3 regions of the Mammaliicoccus vitulinus genome follow, and region 2 is predicted to be linked to each of the others. Evidence: riboswitches for the same ligand, from Rfam matches in the RefSeq annotation. Region 2 holds a riboswitch; each other region holds the start of a gene.
What was found. A riboswitch is a leader RNA that binds a small molecule or an ion and turns the genes downstream of it on or off. The one in region 2 is predicted to bind thiamine pyrophosphate.
Positions count from the first base shown of each region.

Region 1: it holds a riboswitch for thiamine pyrophosphate, as region 2 does, so the genes downstream of both, thiW (energy coupling factor transporter S component ThiW) here and tenA (thiaminase II) in region 2, are expected to answer to the same signal.
Region 3: it holds a riboswitch for thiamine pyrophosphate, as region 2 does, so the genes downstream of both, thiD (bifunctional hydroxymethylpyrimidine kinase/phosphomethylpyrimidine kinase) here and tenA (thiaminase II) in region 2, are expected to answer to the same signal.

Region 1 covers NZ_CP118974.1:1,491,248-1,494,465, forward strand. Annotated here, with positions in the region: gene mutS (DNA mismatch repair protein MutS) at 1-1,077, opposite strand, end outside; gene thiW (energy coupling factor transporter S component ThiW) at 1,200-1,697, opposite strand; TPP riboswitch at 1,763-1,854, opposite strand; gene PYW35_RS07520 (YlbF/YmcA family competence regulator) at 1,864-2,295, opposite strand; gene miaB (tRNA (N6-isopentenyl adenosine(37)-C2)-methylthiotransferase MiaB) at 2,296-3,218, opposite strand, start outside.
Region 2 covers NZ_CP118974.1:326,285-329,502, reverse strand. Annotated here, with positions in the region: gene PYW35_RS01530 (GNAT family N-acetyltransferase) at 1-676, shown strand, start outside; gene tenA (thiaminase II) at 1,294-1,971, opposite strand; TPP riboswitch at 2,039-2,146, opposite strand; gene PYW35_RS01520 (epoxyqueuosine reductase QueH) at 2,213-2,944, opposite strand; gene PYW35_RS01515 (DUF2200 domain-containing protein) at 3,210-3,218, opposite strand, start outside.
Region 3 covers NZ_CP118974.1:727,635-730,852, forward strand. Annotated here, with positions in the region: partial or broken gene PYW35_RS13290 (aggregation-promoting factor C-terminal-like domain-containing protein) at 712-984, shown strand; TPP riboswitch at 1,110-1,208, shown strand; gene thiD (bifunctional hydroxymethylpyrimidine kinase/phosphomethylpyrimidine kinase) at 1,324-2,136, shown strand; gene thiM (hydroxyethylthiazole kinase) at 2,129-2,920, shown strand; gene thiE (thiamine phosphate synthase) at 2,921-3,218, shown strand, end outside.

The sequences.
Region 1 (3,218 bases), 1.2 Mb from region 2:
AATTTGTTTAATCGAATAATTTAATTGGACTAAGTCTTTTGCATTCACATTGCCATAACTCACTCTTCCAACTAATCGTTCTATATCATAAACCATATTTAAATAACTTCTTAACTCGTCTCGTTCGATAAAGCCATTAACCAATTGTTCAACCGCATCTAATCTTTGTTCAATGTCTCGTAGTTTGATTAACGGTCTATCAATCCACTGTTTTAATCTTCTTGCGCCCATTGGTGTTTTCGTATCATCCATTAACCATAAAAGTGTACCTTTTTTTGATTTAAGTCTAATACTCTCTGTTAATTCAAGATTTCTTTTAGCATAAAAGTCCATTTTCATGTAATCTAGCGCTCTATACACAACAACTTCTTCTATGTGTGGCATCTCTCTCTTACCATTATCATGAATATAATTTAACAAATAATTCAATGATCTTTTTTGAGATTGAGATGTTCCAGTAACAACTTCATATTCACGCTCTTCGTAACTATCAACAACAGTAATTGTTTCAGTTATAAGTTGAATTTGTTTGTACAAATTATCAGGTAAAATTTTGTTCACAATAATTTCATTAGGATAAATCGTTGTAATTTCATTCATTAAAGTCGTTTCATCATCAAATGAAGTAACTTTTAATTCGCCAGTCGTAACATCACAATAACTTAAATGAAATTCACCATCTTCTTTAATAAAACTTAATATATAATTATTCGCTTTTTCGTCCATACCTTTTTGTTCCATCACTGTACCAGGTGTAATAACTTGCACGACTTCTCTACGAACCATGCCTTTAGTTTGTGTTGGATCTTCCATCTGTTCACAAATCGCGACTTTGTATCCTTTAGATATTAACTTTTCTATATATCCTGAAGCGGAGTGATAAGGTACACCACACATTGGAATCGGGTCTTTTTTCGCATCTCTTCTTGTTAAAGTAATTTCCAATACTCTAGATGCTTCGACTGCATCGTCATAGAACATTTCATAAAAGTCACCTAATCTGAAAAATAATAATGTATCTTGATATTGGGATTTTATTTTTAAATATTGAGCCATCATTGGCGTTGGTTTAGACATCTTTTTTCACGTTCCTTTTTTTAACTTTCGATTTATCTATTTTATCAAAATTTCTAACATTTAACGAGTATGGTGAAATTTATTTAATAAAAAACCATCTAAAACACGCATTGCTTAGATGGTTAAATATCGTTTTTCAATTTTTTAAGTATACCTCTTTTTTCAAAAGCTGTTAAAATCATATAACTCACAATCGCGCCAATTAAGCTACTCGTGAAAAATGAGATAAACAATGGCCAAAATGCCATTTCTCCTAGTCCAAGTAGCCAGGCAATTGGAAGACAAACTAAACTTCCTATTATGCCAGTGCCTATGACTTCACCTATGGAAGCCATATATAATTTACGACTATATTTATAGAGCAAACTTGCTAATAATACACCAATCATGCTACCTGGAAAAGCAAAAATCGTACCGATTCCTAGTAAATTCCTAATTGAAGATGATAACAAAGCTTGTGCTAAACCATACCAAGGCCCTAGAAAAACAGCTGATATGACATTGATAAAATGTTGTATCGGCAATGCCTTTATAGGTCCAATTGGGATTGTTACAAATGTACTCAGCACAACATTGATTGTCGTTAATATAGCTGTTAAAGTCATTAACTTAGTCTTCATATTATATTGCCTCCTAAAAAAATCATTAGCCTACGCATTGGCAGACTAATGATTATGAGTGTATATAATCTTTAGTTGCACAATCTTTACGCCAGCATGATCTGGTTCAAATATACACGTATGATCTCAGCCTCATAGGACACCGTGTGTGCAAAAATTTTCTTTATTAATGTGAACAGCTACTCGTGTTAGGTGCATTATTCACAGCAGCACCTGTTTCACCAGTTAATTGATTGCCACCAGTTGATTCAATAATTTCATTTGTAACTGTATGACTAATTGAATGAGATACCATTTGTAAAAGTTCATTTACTTCAACTTGAGCTTCTTTAAATTCACTTACGATAGGCATTTCATCTAATTCTTTTTCAATATTTTTTATTTTTTCTTCGACCATCGCTAATGCTTTATCTTTCCCGTAGTTTTGGAAATTAACAGCTTGTTTTTGCAAAGACTTCAGACTAGCCATTTTCTCTCTAACTGTTTGATTCTCATGTATTTGAGCTTCAGCACGTTTAAAAAATTCCACTTCTTCTGTTTCAGACATCATTTTACCCAGTTTGCGCGCTTGATCAAGAATATCATCTTTTGTATACATTTAATGTACCACCTTTTCTTTAGATACAATCTCTATAAATTCACCATTCAATGAATATTGTTTCGCTTCAATTATTTTAACTTTTACGATTTTTCCAATTACATCTTTGGATGCTTTAAAGTTTACTAATTTATTTTTTTCAGTGTACCCAGCCATTACCGCGTCATCTCGTTTACTAGAACCTTCACATAGAACATATACTTCATGTCCTTCGTATGGTTTCAATGATTTAGCGGTATATTCTCCAACAACTTTATTTAATCTTTGAAGACGTTCTTTTTTCTCTTTGTCAGGAACGTTATCTTTCATTTTAGCAGCTGGTGTACCTTCTCTAGGTGAGTAAACGTAAGTATATGCATGCTCAAAACCAACTTCATGGTAAAGCTTAATCGTTTCTAAAAATTGTTCTTCTGTCTCATTAGGATAGCCAACAATGATATCAGTTGTCAATGCAACATCTGGTATTGCTGCTCTAATTTTTTGAACAAGCTCAAGATAACTTTCACGGGTATATTTACGACCCATTATTTTCAACACTTGATTATTACCAGATTGAACAGGTAAATGTATATGAGGCACGATGTTACCACCGTTCGCGATCACCTCAATTAAACGGTCATCGAAATCCCATGGATGACTTGTTGTAAAACGAACTCTTGGTATATCTATTTTAGTGATGTCATATAATAAATCGCCTAATCCATACTCTAGCCCTTCAATATCTTTACCATATGCATTAACGTTTTGCCCTAATAGACAAATTTCTTGATAACCTTGACGTGCTAAATCTCTAACTTCAGCAATAATTTCTTCTGGCATACGACTTCTCTCTTTACCACGCGTAAAAGGCACAATACAGTATGTACAAAATTTATCGCAGCCGTACATAATATTTACCCATGCTTTAATTCTGCCATTTCTGA
Region 2 (3,218 bases):
CAATCAACCTATTGGTGACGCCGTTCAATCTTTTCAACAAGCTGATAAACCGAGCATTGAAATGCTTGAAGGCAAATATAGTAAATTAGAGCATTTAAATACGAGTCATCTAGACGATTTATTTGAATTGTTATGTGACACAGATAATGATCTAAATTGGACTTACTTACCAAATGAACCAATTCACGATAAAGATGAATTTAGTACTTTAATTAATAATCGTATCCATTCCGAAGATCCTTATTTCTTTGCGATAGTTGATAAAACTACTGACAAAGCTTTAGGTATAATATCACTGCTACGTATTAATACTAAAGCTTCATCTATTGAAGTTGGCCATATCCATTATTCACCTCTTTTAAAAAGAACACGCATTGCTACTGAAGTTCAGTACTTACTCGCTAAATACGTATTTGAAACATTAGGATATAGACGATATGAATGGAAGTGTGATAGTTTAAACGACCCTTCTAAACGCGCAGCAAAGAGATTAGGATTTACATATGAAGGTACTTTTCGACAAGCGTTAGTATATAAAGGTAGAAATAGAGATACAGATTGGTTCTCTATTATAGATAAAGAATGGCCAAATATTAAACAACAATATGAGCATTGGTTAGACGAAAAGAACTTCAATAGTGATGGTACACAAATTCATAAACTATCCATCCTTTAAATATTTATATGCATATTAAAAATTGTTTATTAAATTATACGAAGTGTCTTTTTTTGTACTCATAATTCGATTTTGTAATGATAACGATTTTGTAAAAAATAACAACTCATTTCTAGCTGAATAAATCAGTGCAATGAGTTGTTATTTATTTTGAGTTGAGTCGGGGGCTGAATGTTGCTTGTTTACTCAGTCTTGCAACTTTCGGACCTTCTATGTTGCTTGTTTGGTCGGTCTTGCAACTTACAGGCCTTCTATGTTGCTTGTTTGGTCGGTCTTGCAACTTACAGGCTTTCTATGTTGCTTGTTTCGTCAGTCTTGCAACTTACAGGCCTTCTATGTTGCTTGTTTGGTCGGTCTTGCAACTTACAGGCTTTCTATGTTGCTTGTTTCGTCAGTCTTGCAACTTACAGGCCTTCTATGTTGCTTGTTTAGTCGGTCTTGCAACTTACAGCATGTACTTAAAAGAACTAACGAAAAAATATATGAAAATAAATATTCCTCCACGATTTTGTAAAGTGCTGACGCCCGGGGGAATAGTATGAGAGAGACTACAGGCTCGAACCATACCCCCAGGCAAGCATGCACGAACAAAATCGTAGATTTTACAAAACAACAACTTATTTCACTGGTACTGGCCATGTTTCAAGATTCTCAGCCATTTCCCAGAACATATATTCATAGTAGCTTGTCTTTACAATAATATCTTCTAAACGATTAAGTTCTTCTTCAGTCTTACCTTCTGCAACTGTATCCATTAATTGAATGCAGTCTTCTTTAAATGTACTAAATTCTTCAGATGCATACATATTAACCCATTCTCCATATAGCGGATGATCCTTTACACCTTCAATTTCAGCTAACTTCAAGCCTATATAGCTATAGCTCCATGTACACGTTAAAATTGCAGCTATAACGTTCTCAATTCCACCTTGTTGGGCCAAATTTAACATATAACTCGTATAAGCTACTGTTGTTTGGGCTGGTTCTGTTTGTTCAAGCTCTTCTTCAGATATATTAAATTGTTTAGCATAACTACGATGTAAATCCATTTCTGTATGCAACGTACCGTTTGCTAGATCTGCATAAGTCGTCATCATCTTTAAATCTGTTGATTTAGCAGCCCCAATGGAAAATAGTCTCGCATATTCAATCAAATACACGTAATCTTGTTTCAGCCAATGTTTAAATTTCTCTTCATCAAGTGTCCCATCGCCTAGTCCTTGAATAAACGGATGTTTCATATAAGATTCCCATATTGGTTCAACTCTTTTAAATACGCTATCTGTAAATTTCATTTTTATCCTCCTTTTTTATAAAAAAAACACTATTTTCAATAAGAAAATAGCGTCAACTTAAACTTCAACTAAAGATACGCCACTTTCCTACGCCAGTACAAGCTGGATCAGGTTCAAGGAATTTTAAAGTCTCACTTTAATCTCAGCCATTTAAAAGGCACTTCCAGTGGTTTATTGCTTATTATATTTAATTTTCATTCACCTACAACATATCGGTTTTAAGATTCATTTGCAAACAAAATTATAAACAACTCTTACTACATGATTCTAAATAAGCTTTAGCATTTTGATTAACTTCTTTAAAATCAATACCTTGTTTCATCGCTGCAAACACACAACCACAATAACACTGTCTATAAATTTCATATTCATTACACATCTTTATAGACCTTTCATAACCTTTATTCTTCTTAAAATCACTAGGTAAATAATAGACATGAAAAATATCTTGCACTTCCATCCCCAATTCATTAATCAATTGTGCATTTTTCTTAGGAGACAATGTTAAAGCACTGGCAAAGTAATCATATCCAAGATTCGCAGCAGCTTCGGCTACAAGTTCTAAACGCATTTCAAAACAAGCCGTACATCTCAATCCGCCTTCATTCTCTTCAGCTAAACCTTTGCCTTTAACCATCTTCATAAATTTATGAGGTTCATAAGGCGCTTCAATATATTTCACGTTCGTATTCATCCGTTCATTAAAACGCTCAACAAAATCTTCTTGAACCTTTGCTCGTCTTTCATACTCACGCTTAGGATGAATATTAGGATTCGCAAAATATATGGCCACATCCGCATATTGCGTTAAAAGCTCTAACGTATATGTACTACAAGGTGCACAACAACTATGAATTAAAATGCTCGGTCGCTTATCACTACGTTGCCATTCATTAATCATCTTACGCATCACTTTGTCATAATTAATCTTTTGATTTTTCATTTTAGCAATAATACTATTCGCAGAAATCACGTTCATTACCATTCCTTTTCAACCAAATATTGTTATTTTTACAATATTTTATACCATTAAAAAGATGATAGCAATATCATAGTGAAACAGCTATTTGAGTCGGTTAATATCATTTAAACACCTTCTGATACTGTACATATCCTGATAAATAATGTTCTATATCATCAATGCGCACTCTATATCCGTGGTGTTTGATAAAGAACGCATTCAGTAAGAAGGCTAATTTGTTTTATTTTCATAACTTTTAATAGAATACATAGTTGAATTACTTCTC
Region 3 (3,218 bases), 400 kb from region 2:
TGATGTTTTTTCATATATCTGTAACCTATGACAATAAAAAAAATGGTATAGTTTAGAAAGTAAAAATCATATAAAAAGTGAAAACCTTACAGGAGGAAACATTCAATCATGAAAAAATTATTAGCAGTTTCAACAGCGGCAGTTGCAGTTACTACAGGGGTAACAGCTACAGCTGATGCAGCAACTCATACAGTTAAATCTGGTGATACTTTATTTAGTATTTCACAACAATATGGTACTTCAGTAAGTGCTATTAAATCAGAAAATGGTATAAAATCTAACTTGATTTTACCAAACCAAGTCATCAAAGTTAACGAAGCTAAAGCAGCTTCAGCATCAACTACAGAATATACTGTAGTTTCAGGAGATACTTTAGGTAAAATTGCATCTAAATATGATGTAACAGTATCTCAATTAAAAGCATGGAACAACTTATCTTCAGACTTAATCATCGTTGGACAAAAATTATCATTACAAGCGCCTGCTCAATCAGCTGAGCCAGCTCAAGCGCCAGTAGCTCAACAAGCGCCAGTTCAACAAGCTCAAGAACAAGTTGCAGCACCAGCTCAACAACAAAGCTATCAAGCACCTAAACAATCATATAAAGCACCAGCGCAACAATCATATAAAGCGCCTGCTCAACAGCAAAGCTACCAAGCACCAGCTCAACAATCTTACCAAGCGCCAGCTCAAAAAGTTAGAACAACTCAAACTTCAACAGCTAGCACTGGTGGATCAACAAAAGCTCAATTCTTGGCTGCAGGTGGTACTGAAGCTATGTGGAATACAATCGTTTTACCTGAATCAAGTGGTAATCCAAATGCTGTAAGTCCTAATGGCTACAGAGGTCTTGGTCAAACTAAAGAAGGTTGGGGAACTGGTTCAGTAGAACAACAAACTAAAGGTATGTTAAACTACGCGAAACAACGTTATGGTTCAGTAGATGCTGCATTAGCATTCCGTTCTCAAAATAACTGGTGGTAAGCCATACACTTTAATTCAAAGTGACTTAATATGTATTAATCCAATCGTCTAGGAAATATCCTAGGCGATTTTTTAATTTGACCGTGTAGCTTCAATTTGATAATCTTAAATTAACTAAATAGATAAATGACTACTAGGGGCGCCTGTTGGCTGAGATGATATTAATCAGTCCCTTAACACCTGATTTGGATAATGCCAACGTAGGAAAGTAGTCAATTAACGTATGTTATACACTTAATTGACTTCTTTTTTACAAAAGAGGTCATTTTTTTATGAACTAAACAATAACTATGTAGAGATATAATAAATTATTAAAAAATAAATTTGAGGTGGAATAGCATGAAAAAACCAAACATAGCATTAACAATAGCTGGTACTGATCCAACAGGTGGAGCAGGTATAATGGCTGATTTAAAATCTTTTCAAGCTTCTGGTGTTTATGGTATGGCCGTAGCAACGAGTATAGTTTCCCAAAATACATTAGGGGTTCAAGATGTTTACCATTTACCTGTTGAAGTTATAGAAAGTCAGTTAAAGAGTGTGTTCGATGATGAAGCGCCACACGCTATTAAAACAGGTATGATAGCATCAGAAGATATGATGAACGTCATCAAACCGTTTATAGAACAATCGGGTAAACCATATGTTATTGATCCAGTAATGGTTGCTAAAAGCGGTGATTCATTGATGGATGATAAAGGTAAGCGTAAATTGCAGGAAATATTATTACCTAAAGCTACTGTCGTTACACCAAATATTCCTGAAGCGGAAGACATTACTGGTTTTAAAATTCAAACTGAAGAGGAAATCAAAAAAGCTGGTGACTTTTTCTTAAATGAAATTGGATCTAAAGGAGTCGTCATAAAAGGTGGACATCTAGAAGGTGATGCAATTGATTATTTATTCACAAATAATGGCATGAGAACTTGGACAAGTGAAAGATTTAGTACAAAACATACGCATGGCACAGGATGTACTTTCAGTGCTGTAATAACTGCGGAGTTAGCGAAAGGTCATGCCATAGAAGAAGCGGTGGAAGTAGCAAAGAGATTTATTACTTTAGCAATTAAACACACGCCTGAAATCGGTAAAGGCAGAGGACCAGTAAATCACTTTGCATATCAAAAAATCGAGGGATTAGATTATGAGTAAACTAAAACAAATAAGAGAAAACAGTCCATTAATCGTTTGTTATACAAATGATGTAGTTAAGAATTTTACGGCGAATGGATTAATATCGTTAGGTGTTAGTCCTGCTATGAGTGAAGAACCTGATGAAGCAGAAGAATTTTCAAAAGCAGCTGGTGCCTTTTTAATTAATATCGGCACGATTACAACAAATAAAGCATATGATATGAAAGAGTATGCTGCAATTATGCACGAACATGGCGTGCCAGTTATTCTAGATCCAGTAGCAGTAGGTGCATCACTGTTAAGAAAGACTTTCTGTACAACTTTATTAAATGATGAAGTTGTAGATGTCATTCGAGGTAATGCATCTGAAATATTGGCACTTATCGAAGAAGATACGACGATGAAAGGTACTGACAGTGATGGTTCTTTAGACGCTGTTAAAATCGCCAAAAAAGCACATCAACAATTAAATTTACCAATTATTTTAACTGGAAAAGTAGATGTTATTGCCTGTAATAATAAAATTATAGAATTGCATAACGGCAGTGAAATGTTGACTAAAGTGACTGGTGGAGGTTGTTTATTAGGTGCTGTTGTAGCTGCATTTTTATCTAACGAAAAATCTATAAAAATAGAACTTTTAGAAGAAGCTTTATCAACTTATAATATTGCAAGTGAGTTAGCAAGCCAACAGCCTGGCGCTCATTTACCTGGAACATTCCAAATTGCTTTTATAGACCAATTAAATATAATAACAGATGAACAAGTAGCAGAGAAAAAGAATGTGAAAGAAGTGAAATAAATGTTCAATATAAATACTTTGAAAGTATATTTTATTGCAGGAAGTCAAGATGTGCCTAACGGTGATTTATACAAGGTCGTTGAGCAAGCATTAATAGGTGGCATTACGATGTTTCAGTTTCGTGAAAAAGGAAAAAATAGTAAAAAAGGATTAGAAAAAGAAGTGCTCGCTAAAGAATTATTTGAACTATGTAAAAAGTATGAAGTACCTTTTATAGTAAATGATGATGTAGATTTAGCTGTAAAATTAAATGCTGATGGGATACATGTTGGTCAAGATGATCGCAATGTGTCTGAAT